2 regions of the Oceanobacillus aidingensis genome follow, and region 1 is predicted to be linked to the other one. Evidence: riboswitches for the same ligand, from Rfam matches in the RefSeq annotation. Region 1 holds a riboswitch; the other holds the start of a gene.
The links. A riboswitch is a leader RNA that binds a small molecule or an ion and turns the genes downstream of it on or off. The one in region 1 is predicted to bind S-adenosylmethionine.
Positions count from the first base shown of each region.

Region 2: it holds a riboswitch for S-adenosylmethionine, as region 1 does, so the genes downstream of both, ACFO3P_RS03065 (homocysteine S-methyltransferase family protein) here and ACFO3P_RS05220 (O-acetylhomoserine aminocarboxypropyltransferase/cysteine synthase family protein) in region 1, are expected to answer to the same signal.

Region 1 covers NZ_JBHSFT010000007.1:176,589-181,272, forward strand. The annotation lists gene ACFO3P_RS05210 (YpmS family protein) at 1-138, opposite strand, end outside; gene ACFO3P_RS05215 (SGNH/GDSL hydrolase family protein) at 156-1,055, opposite strand; gene ACFO3P_RS05220 (O-acetylhomoserine aminocarboxypropyltransferase/cysteine synthase family protein) at 1,428-3,086, opposite strand; SAM riboswitch class I at 3,180-3,278, opposite strand; gene rarD (EamA family transporter RarD) at 3,475-4,386, opposite strand; gene megL (methionine gamma-lyase) at 4,636-4,684, shown strand, end outside.
Region 2 covers NZ_JBHSFT010000002.1:102,583-107,266, forward strand. The annotation lists gene ACFO3P_RS03045 (uridine kinase family protein) at 1-132, shown strand, start outside; gene ACFO3P_RS03050 (GNAT family N-acetyltransferase) at 167-592, shown strand; gene ACFO3P_RS03055 (YitT family protein) at 774-1,637, shown strand; gene ACFO3P_RS03060 (hypothetical protein) at 1,916-2,218, opposite strand; SAM riboswitch class I at 2,613-2,713, shown strand; gene ACFO3P_RS03065 (homocysteine S-methyltransferase family protein) at 2,831-3,883, shown strand; gene ACFO3P_RS03070 (cyclase family protein) at 3,910-4,659, shown strand.

The DNA of each region.
Region 1 (4,684 bases):
AGGGAATGCATTATTGGAAACCGGCCAAAAAATAAGTACCAGCAGAACCAGCAGGATAAGGCCGTTAAAGATGAGGAGACCGAAAAACCCGGCCCTCCATTTATTATTGATTTTTATTTGTCTGTTCTTTATTCTCATTATGTTTTCATCCCAACTTAATTAAAATATTCCAGAATACGTTCAGCCATTAAATAATATCCGTCATAATTAGGGTGGAAATTATCTTCTGCAAATAAGTCTGCAGCATCGTCATCAAATAAATCATCAATTGGAACAAAAGTGCTGTTTTCATTTTCGCTGACAATTTCTCTTCCGATATCATTCCAATTCAGAACGATTTGATCCAATTCCGGGATATCCTCAAAATAATTTTTAAAAGGATTAAATATACCTAATAGATAAATAGAAGCATCCTCATTAAGGGAACGGATCGTATCAAATATCTCATGTAATCGTTCTTCATAGGATGTTTGTTCTTCATTGAAATAGCTGATCTCTAAATCCATGATATTTTCCTTCAGTACTTGCATAATATCATTCGCACCGATGGTTATGATAATCATATCTGCTTCTTCTAAAGCCTCAGCTAATGCAGGTTCTTCCTCCAGACGGTGAAGCAGCTGGTCCGTTCGGTTTCCGCGCTTTCCGAAATTTTGAAAATGAACGTTGGTATCAAGAACCTGGAGTGTTCTGTCTAATATCCCGACATACCCTCCCTGATCTGTATCGTCCCCTACCCCTTGCGTCAGGGAGTCTCCGAGTGCCACAATATCTACATCTTCCTCCGAAGCAAATTCAAATGTATTTTCTAAATCTTCGTCGACAGCGATTGGAGTATTTTCCTGCTCTTCAACGTCCCCCATAACCTCTTCGCTCTCTTCGGGTGTTTCTTCCTCATTTTCTGTTTCTTCAGGCGTAATTTGTTCTCTTAATGCTTCTTCTTTTTCCCGTTGTTCCGAGTTTAATTGAAAATAGGGCAGCTGTAAAATTGCAAAAACAGCAATAGCGGTAATCAGAGTGGAGCTAATGAGAATAAACCATTTCTTTTTCGTCATTTTCATCATCACACCTACGTGTTCTTTTCTTCTAGTTTATGTTGGAACAAATAAAATTACCTAAGAATACGAAAAGGAAATTAAATTTGTTATATGTGTATTTGCAAAATGGATTGGTAAAGTTTCATAGAATATATGCGTCTTCTTATAGTCTTATTTTAATCAAGGATAATCAATACTAAACAGATTAAATGAAAAACGCCTTCTAATTTTTAAGCTAGAAGACGTAACCACATTATAGTATAACATAAAACGAAACATCAATCAGTGGGAGTGTTGTTTTTCTCCATGATAAAATTACCCGCCTTTCTTAACAATAAAACATGGAAATGTTCTATAAAAGAAAGGCGGGGAAGGATGTTATTTTTGTATTTAACGTCCGGAGCTGCGTAATTCAAGAGCAAATTGCGCCGGCTGAACGGTCGAAAGAATAAACACTTCAGATGATACTTCAGGAGCAGAAGCTGTGAATAAAATCGTGCCCTGATAAGCTGCGTTTTCTTCTGGTGTCTGTTTACCTTCCTGCAGCCATATTGCATCAGCTCCTGTTAATATATCTGTTGTCACTTCATCGATATCTGCCGCAGGAATTACCTCATAGCCTAATTTATAGAGAGGAACAATTTCTTCGTCCGCGATGCCGACAGTAATAATCCGCTTTTTGCGGACACCTTCGCTGCGGTCAAATGGGGATTGAAGTAAATTTTGCACTGCTATTTCCTCGGCTGATTTTTGATTGCCCTGTGATTTTCCTGTTGCTTTATCAATGGCCTGATCCAAGTCAGCTACAATATCGTCAAATGACTCTAAACCAATGGATAAACGGACCAATTCTTCCGTTGTACCGCTTTTTGCCAAGTCCTCATCTGTCAATTGCTGATGGGTTGTAGAAGCAGGGTGGATAATAAGCGATTTGGCATCCCCCACATTGGCGACATGAGACCAGAGCTGCACATTATCGATTAGAGTACGGCCTGCTTCTCGTCCGCCTTCAATACCAAATGTAATAACTGACCCAAAACCGCCCTTTAAGTATTTTTTAGCAAGCTGATGGGAGGGATGTGATTCCAGCCCCGGGTAGTTGATCCATTCTACAGCAGGGTGATTTTCCAGGTAAGCTGCTATTTTTTCTGCATTTTCGCTATGCTTCCTGATGCGTAAGTGTAAAGTTTCCAGGCCTTGCAGTAATAAAAAGGCATTTTGCGGACTAAGCGCAGGTCCGATGTCACGTAATAATTGGACGCGCAGCTTGGTAATGAATGCAGCAGGACCTAAATCCGCATATTTTAAGCCATTATAGCTCTCATCCGGCTCGATAAAATCAGGGAATTTATCATTATTCCAATCAAATCTGCCGCTGTCGACAACGACACCGCCGATGGTTGTGCCATGTCCGCCAATCCATTTCGTGGCGGAGTGAACCACAATATCCGCACCCCAGGTTAACGGCTTGGCAAAATAAGGGGCAAATGTATTATCAATAATTAAAGGAATGCGATGATTATGAGCAATATCAGCCACCGTTTCGACATCAAAAACATATAAACTTGGATTAGTGATGATTTCTCCAAAAATTGCTTTTGTTTTATCTGTAATTGCAGCCTCAATAGCATCCGGGTCAGTTCCATCTACAAATTTTACATTGATTCCATAACGGGGGAGCGTGTTGGCAAATAAGTTATACGTCCCGCCATATAGATTGCTGTCCGCGATAATCTCATCACCGGCACGGGTGATATTTAAAATCGCCATCGTAATAGCTGCCATCCCGGAAGCTAGACCTAAAGCACCGACTCCGTCTTCTAATTGTGCAATCCGCTGCTCAAATGTATCTACCGTCGGATTCATAATTCGAGTATAGATATTACCTGGCTCTGCTAATCCAAATAAGTTTTGTGCATGCTCTGTATCACGAAAAACATAAGAGGTTGTTTGATAGATTGGAACAGCACGTGCTCCGGTTGTCGGGTCTGGAACCTGCCCCCCGTGTAACAAAATCGTTTCGTCTTGCTGTACTGGATAGTTTGACATTGTATTTCCTCCCTTTTTATTGAAAACACTCTTTTACCTGAAAAAAGCTCTCTTCTATAATGAAGAGAGCTCTGATAACTGACTTAGAACCCTCTCTTATCTTTCAGATGATATATCTGTAGGATGGAGCACCTGAATGTTCAAGTTGCCGGGCTTCACAGGGCCTATTCCCTCCGCCGCTCTTCATAAGAGATTCTGCTAAATATTTTGAAATTACTTGCGAGTATATAGTTTTACAGGTTAAAAGTCAAGTGTTTTACTAGGGATTAATAGATGAAATAAAGTGAATCTTCCTTCAGCGGGGATTTCTTTCATCCTTACTGAAGGAATTATCACAAAAGTATGACCTAAAGGCCTTTGGACGAATCGGGCCGTTACTGGCTGAAAACTATGCCTTTCTTCTTTTTCTCCGCGGTGCATCCCGGTAAATACTGGCCATATAGATAATAAGTGCAGCCCAAATCAAAGCAAAGGTAATCATATGATGTACCGTAAAGGTTTCATTATATAGAAATACCCCCAGAAAGAACATAATTGTCGGTGCCACATATTGTAAAAAGCCAACCATTGCCAATGGAATCCGTTTGGCCCCTGCAGCAAACAGCAGTAAAGGTATTGCTGTAACACCCCCCGTGCCTATAAGTAAAAGATTGTCCGATGTAAACAAAGGAGAAAAAGTAAAAGATCCTTCTGACGGAACAAATAGTAAATACAATAGAGCAATCGGAGCCACTACAAGTGTTTCAATAGTAAGTCCATACATTGCATGCAGATGGAGTGTTTTTTTAATCAATCCATAAAAGCCAAAGGTGATGGCCAATAACAGCGAAATCCAAGGGAACACACCATAGCTCAGTGTTAAATAAAGTACGCCGATACCGGCAAGGATGAACGATAAGACCTGTCCTTTCGTTGTCTTTTCTTTCAATACAAATACCGCTAATAAAATGCTGATCAAAGGATTGATATAGTACCCTAAGCTGGCCTGCAGCACATGTCCATGCTGAACCGAAAAAATAAATAGAAACCAGTTAATAGATATAACGATGGAAGCTGTAATGATAGCGATGGTTTTCTTTTTATCTTTTTTCAGCTCGTGGACCGTTTCAATCAGTTCACGCCAATTACCTGTCACCAGTACTAAAAAAATCATGAAAATTAAGCTCCAGACAATCCGGTGGGCTAGTACTTCGCCAGCTGGAACATGTTCAAGAAACTTCCAATAGATTGGAAAGATTCCCCATAATAAATAAGCAGCAAAGGTAATAACCGCTCCCTGTTGTAAAGATTTATCCTCCATTATCCATTCCTGCCTTCTGAAAAAATTAAACTAAAACCAATATTAAAACTTTATGAGGCAGGAAGCAATAACTTTTAAATAATGTATTCCGTAAAACGAAGCTTCATGGAGCGGGAGCTTTGTTTTCTTTGTACGAAATATTAGATATTTTTTTGAGCCGGAAACATTTCCAACAGCACAGGAATACTTTATCATAAAGAGAGAGACTTATCTGAATTATTACCTTTATCAGGATCGGGGAGAATATAAATGAGCAAAAAGTTTAAACATATGGAAACAGCAATGATTCACGAAGGGT
Region 2 (4,684 bases), on a different contig from region 1:
CAAAAATCACATCAGGAAAGAAGAATACAATACAGCCATTTTATGCATCCATTGAAAGAGAAGGCAGATATTATTCTTTTTACGGATAAACAAGGGATGCATATAGAGAAACAGCAATTATCAATCGAATAATCAAAGCTTATTTTATTGGGAAGGGGCTTTATTTATGGAAATAAAGGAATTAACAACAGAACAAGCATGGCGGGAGGCGTATAAGGTAATGCGTCAATTGCGAGTGCATCTTGATGAATCCGGCTATCTGGAACTTGTAAAAGAAGCAGTGGAGGTAGATCGTTACCATTTAGCCGCTTTGTACGAAGGAATGAAAATGGTTGCTGTTGTCGGGTTTAAACCAATGACCACACTGTATTATGGCAGATTTGTATGGGTATGTGATTTAGTAACAGATGAACATAGTCGTTCGAAGGGGTATGGAGAACAGCTCTTGAAATTTGTCCATCAATGGGCAGAGCAACATAATTTTTCATCTGTTGCTTTATCGTCAGGCTTGCAGCGTCAGGATGCACATCGGTTTTATCAAAAAAGAATGGGGTATTCGAAGGTGAGTTATGTTTTTAAAAAAGAGCTTTAATGATAGAGCATGTCCTTATCACGTTATACATTTTTCACCTGCAAAAATAGTTGAGTTTGAAATCGAGAAGCGTATAATAAATAATATTAAAAAAAGTACAGGTTATTCCATGTGAAATGTGGGAACCTAAACACATTGGAATTTAGGGTAACAAAATGTATGACGAAGAAAGGAACATTGGATGAAGAAAGCACAATCGAAAAAAACAAGAAAGGCAATGCTTTTTTCAAGAGGATTGATTATTATCATCGGCGGGTTCATTACTGCGTATGGACTAGAAGCTGTATTGATACCTAATAATGTTTCTGATGGCGGTGTAACCGGGTTAAGTATTGTCGGTTCGCAGTGGACCGGATTGCCATTAGGAATCCTGATTGCTATTTTAAACATTCCCTTTATTTACTTAGGATATAAACAAATCGGCAAGAGTTTTGCAATCTTCTCTATCCTCGGTATTGCTTCTTTGGCTATAAGCACCAGCCTGATGCATCATATTCCAACTATTATTGAAATCGAAGGAGATACCCTGCTTGTCACTGTTGTCGGCGGGATCATTATTGGATTTGGCATGGGACTGGCACTACGTAATGGAGGAGCGTTGGATGGGATTGATATGCTTGCTGTATTATTATCCCGAAAGCTGCCTTTTGGAACGAGTGACTTAATATTATTTCTGAATTTATTTGTATTTATCGTAGTGTCCACGGTGTTTGGATTAAGAGGGGCCCTGATGTCCGGTATTGCTTATTACATAGCTTCCAAGGTCATTCATATTATTGAAGAAGGATTAAGCAGTACAAAAGCAGTTTATATCATTACCGAGCATGCAGATGAGATGATGAAAGAAATTGGCGACCGGCTGGGACGTGCCTGTACATTACAGCATGTAGAAGGCGGCTACTCCAAAAAGGAATTTAAACAAATTAAATGTGTGATTACACGACTGGAAGAAAGTAAAATGAAAGAAACGATTCAAGATATCGATGCCACTTCATTTGTAACTGTCTATGATGTGTCAGAAGTACGCGGCGGTAATTTTAAATAAAGCATCGACTTCTCTTAAATCAAAAAAGGCAGCCAATGAATCCATTTCATTGGCTGCCTTTTGATTAGTATAGGGTGAAAAAGCTTATTGTACGAAGGGGTACACGATAGCTTATGATTTTGCTCTGAATATATCCGCAACTGCATGAAATACCTCAACACCTTGATAAGTGAAAACGGACAATGCAGTCAGTGAAAAGAACCCAATAACAATTAATCTGAAAATCATCATAGTTTTTGCCTCCTCTTTTAATTTTTAATTTTTTTATTAAAAGAGGCTTAAACCACGAAATTGGATTGATAGAAAACAGGTGTCAGCAGCTGTTTCGTACGGTTGACCCGCACAATCGTAGTGAATAAACAGAGACTGCCTAATAAGAATAAGGTAATGACTAAACCTGGACTTGCTATAAATGATTTATCTTGCTGGTCATTTCCGCCAACGCCTAAATCAGGTGACGATTGGGAATCAATCAGTATTTCATGATCGGTGAGAACGTAGCTGTGATGTACACCTGGGAATAATTGTGTCATTGGCAAAAGGATAATCATTAAAGCAATCATCAAATATCTATTCAACATCTACGCCCCCTTCCGTATGATAAATATATTTTTTGATTCGATTTCTTAAAGCGAAAGAATTAATTATACCAATAATGAAGAATAAATTCAATATAATGTCTACATGTTTTAGAATTAATTTGTATTATATGCTTATTTTTCGGGTGTGTCTATACTTTTTGAACATTTTATGAATTTTTCTCCATGAAATTAACATTCCTTTTTTTTACGGAATTTAAACATCTGCTTAGAGATATAAAGCCGTGCGTGTTTGGAACTTCTCTCTATGATATGAGATATTTACAAGATTCATTCAAACCGATTCAAAAACCGCTGAAATATTTTTAAAATTTCTTATTGACATGGAATTCAAATAGATATATAGTTATCTACAACAAATAAATAGCAATACATTTTCTTATCCAGAGAGGTGGAGGGACTGGCCCTTCGAAGCCTCGGCAACAGACTTATAAAAGAACTGTGCCAATTCCAGTAGCGTTAGCTAGCAGATAAGAAGAGACATTGATATCGTACTCAAAACCTCTTCTTTCTGAAAGAAGAGGTTTTTTCGTGTCTATATCGACTTATCCGCAGCGAACCAAATAATTAAAAGCTTACAGGAGGAATGGAACGATGGCGAAAAGAAGTTTGGAAGAGCGATTAAAGCAAGGAACAGTTATTGTAGGGGAAGGATATTTATTTGAATTGGAGCGCAGAGGGTATTTGCAGGCGGGCTCCTTTGTACCCGAAGTAGCGCTGGATAACCCGGAAACGCTAAAGGCAGTTTATCGTGATTACATGAAAGCAGGTTCCGATGTAGTGCTTGCCTTTACATACAACGCACACCGAGAAAAAATGCGCATTATCGGTAAAGAGGACTTATTAGAGCCTCTAAATAGAAATGCTATTAAATTAGCGAAGGAAGTAGCAAAGGAACATCCGACAGAGGAAGCTCTGGTTGCAGGAAATATATCGAACACCAATATTTTTAATCCGGAAGATCAGGAATCCAAGGATAAAGTCAGAGCGATGTTTAATGAAATGGTTTCATGGTGTAAGGATGAGGATGTTGACTATATTAACGGAGAAACTTTTTATTATCATGAAGAAGCATTGATTGCTTTAGAGGAAATTAAAAAATATGATTTACCGGCAGTTATTACCTTGGGATTAATGGGTGAAAACATTTTACGTGATGGTTACACAGTGGAAGAGTCATGTAAGATTTTAGAGGATAACGGCGCCTTGGTTGTTGGGATGAACTGTTTCCGGGGGCCGGACACGATGCAGCCGTATTTAGAAAAGATTCGTGACAAAGTAGACGGGTATGTTGGAGCACTGCCGATTCCATACCGGACAACAGAAGAGAATCCAACCTTCTTTAACTTGCCGGATGGAGGGTGCAGCTGTCATTTACCAACGGAAACAACCTTCCCGACTTCTCTGGATCCGCTATATCATAACCGCTATGAGCTGGCAGAATGGGCGAAACAAGCACATAGCATCGGCGTGAATTATATCGGTTTATGCTGTGGAGCTTCACCGGCAATGCTGCGTGCGGTTGCGGAAGCTGTCGGCATCGAAACAATTAATTCAATTTATTCTCCAGATATGCATAAACACTTTTTATTTGGTGAAGATGAAACATTGCAGGATCATATCACAGATTACAAAACAAAAGCGTAAAACAATATATTGGGAGGCGGCTTATCATGACAGTTACCAAAGAAAATGAAATCTTACACGCGTTAGAAACACTAAAATCAAAAACATGGGTAGATTTAACACATACATTCGGTCCTAATTCGCCGCATTTTGCCGCATTTAAAGATGCCGAGTTTGAAACATTATATACGCATGATGACGGGTTTTTCGCACAGCAGTTCAGTGTTTCCGGACAATATGGCACACATATTGATGCACCTATTCATTTTGTTCGTGATCAGCGCTATTTAGAGGAGCTGGATTTAAAAGAAGTTGTCCTCCCAATCGTTGTGATTGATAAATCAGAAGCAGCCGGAGAAAACCATGATTATATTTTAACGGTGGAGGACATTTTAGCTTTTGAAGAGGTGCATGGAAAGGTTGAAGCGGGTACATTTGTCGCGTTACGGACAGATTGGAGCAAGCGCTGGCCGGATAAAGGTGCATTTGAGAATAAGGATGAGAATGGAGACAGTCATTTACCCGGATGGGGGCTCGATGCTCTGAAGTTCTTATTTGAAGAAAGACAGATTAAAGCAGTGGGTCATGAAACGTTTGACACGGATGCGGCTGTGGATGCCAGAAAAAATGGTTCATTGATCGGCGAGTATTATGTATTAGAGCAGGATACTTTTCAAGTAGAGCTGCTGACGAATCTGGATCAATTGCCGGCAAAAGGAGCTGTGATTTTCAATATTAGTCCCAAGCCTGAAAAAGCAAGCGGTTTTCCAGTTCGATCGTTTGCCATTTTGCCATAATAAATACTATCTACCAAAAAGGGAG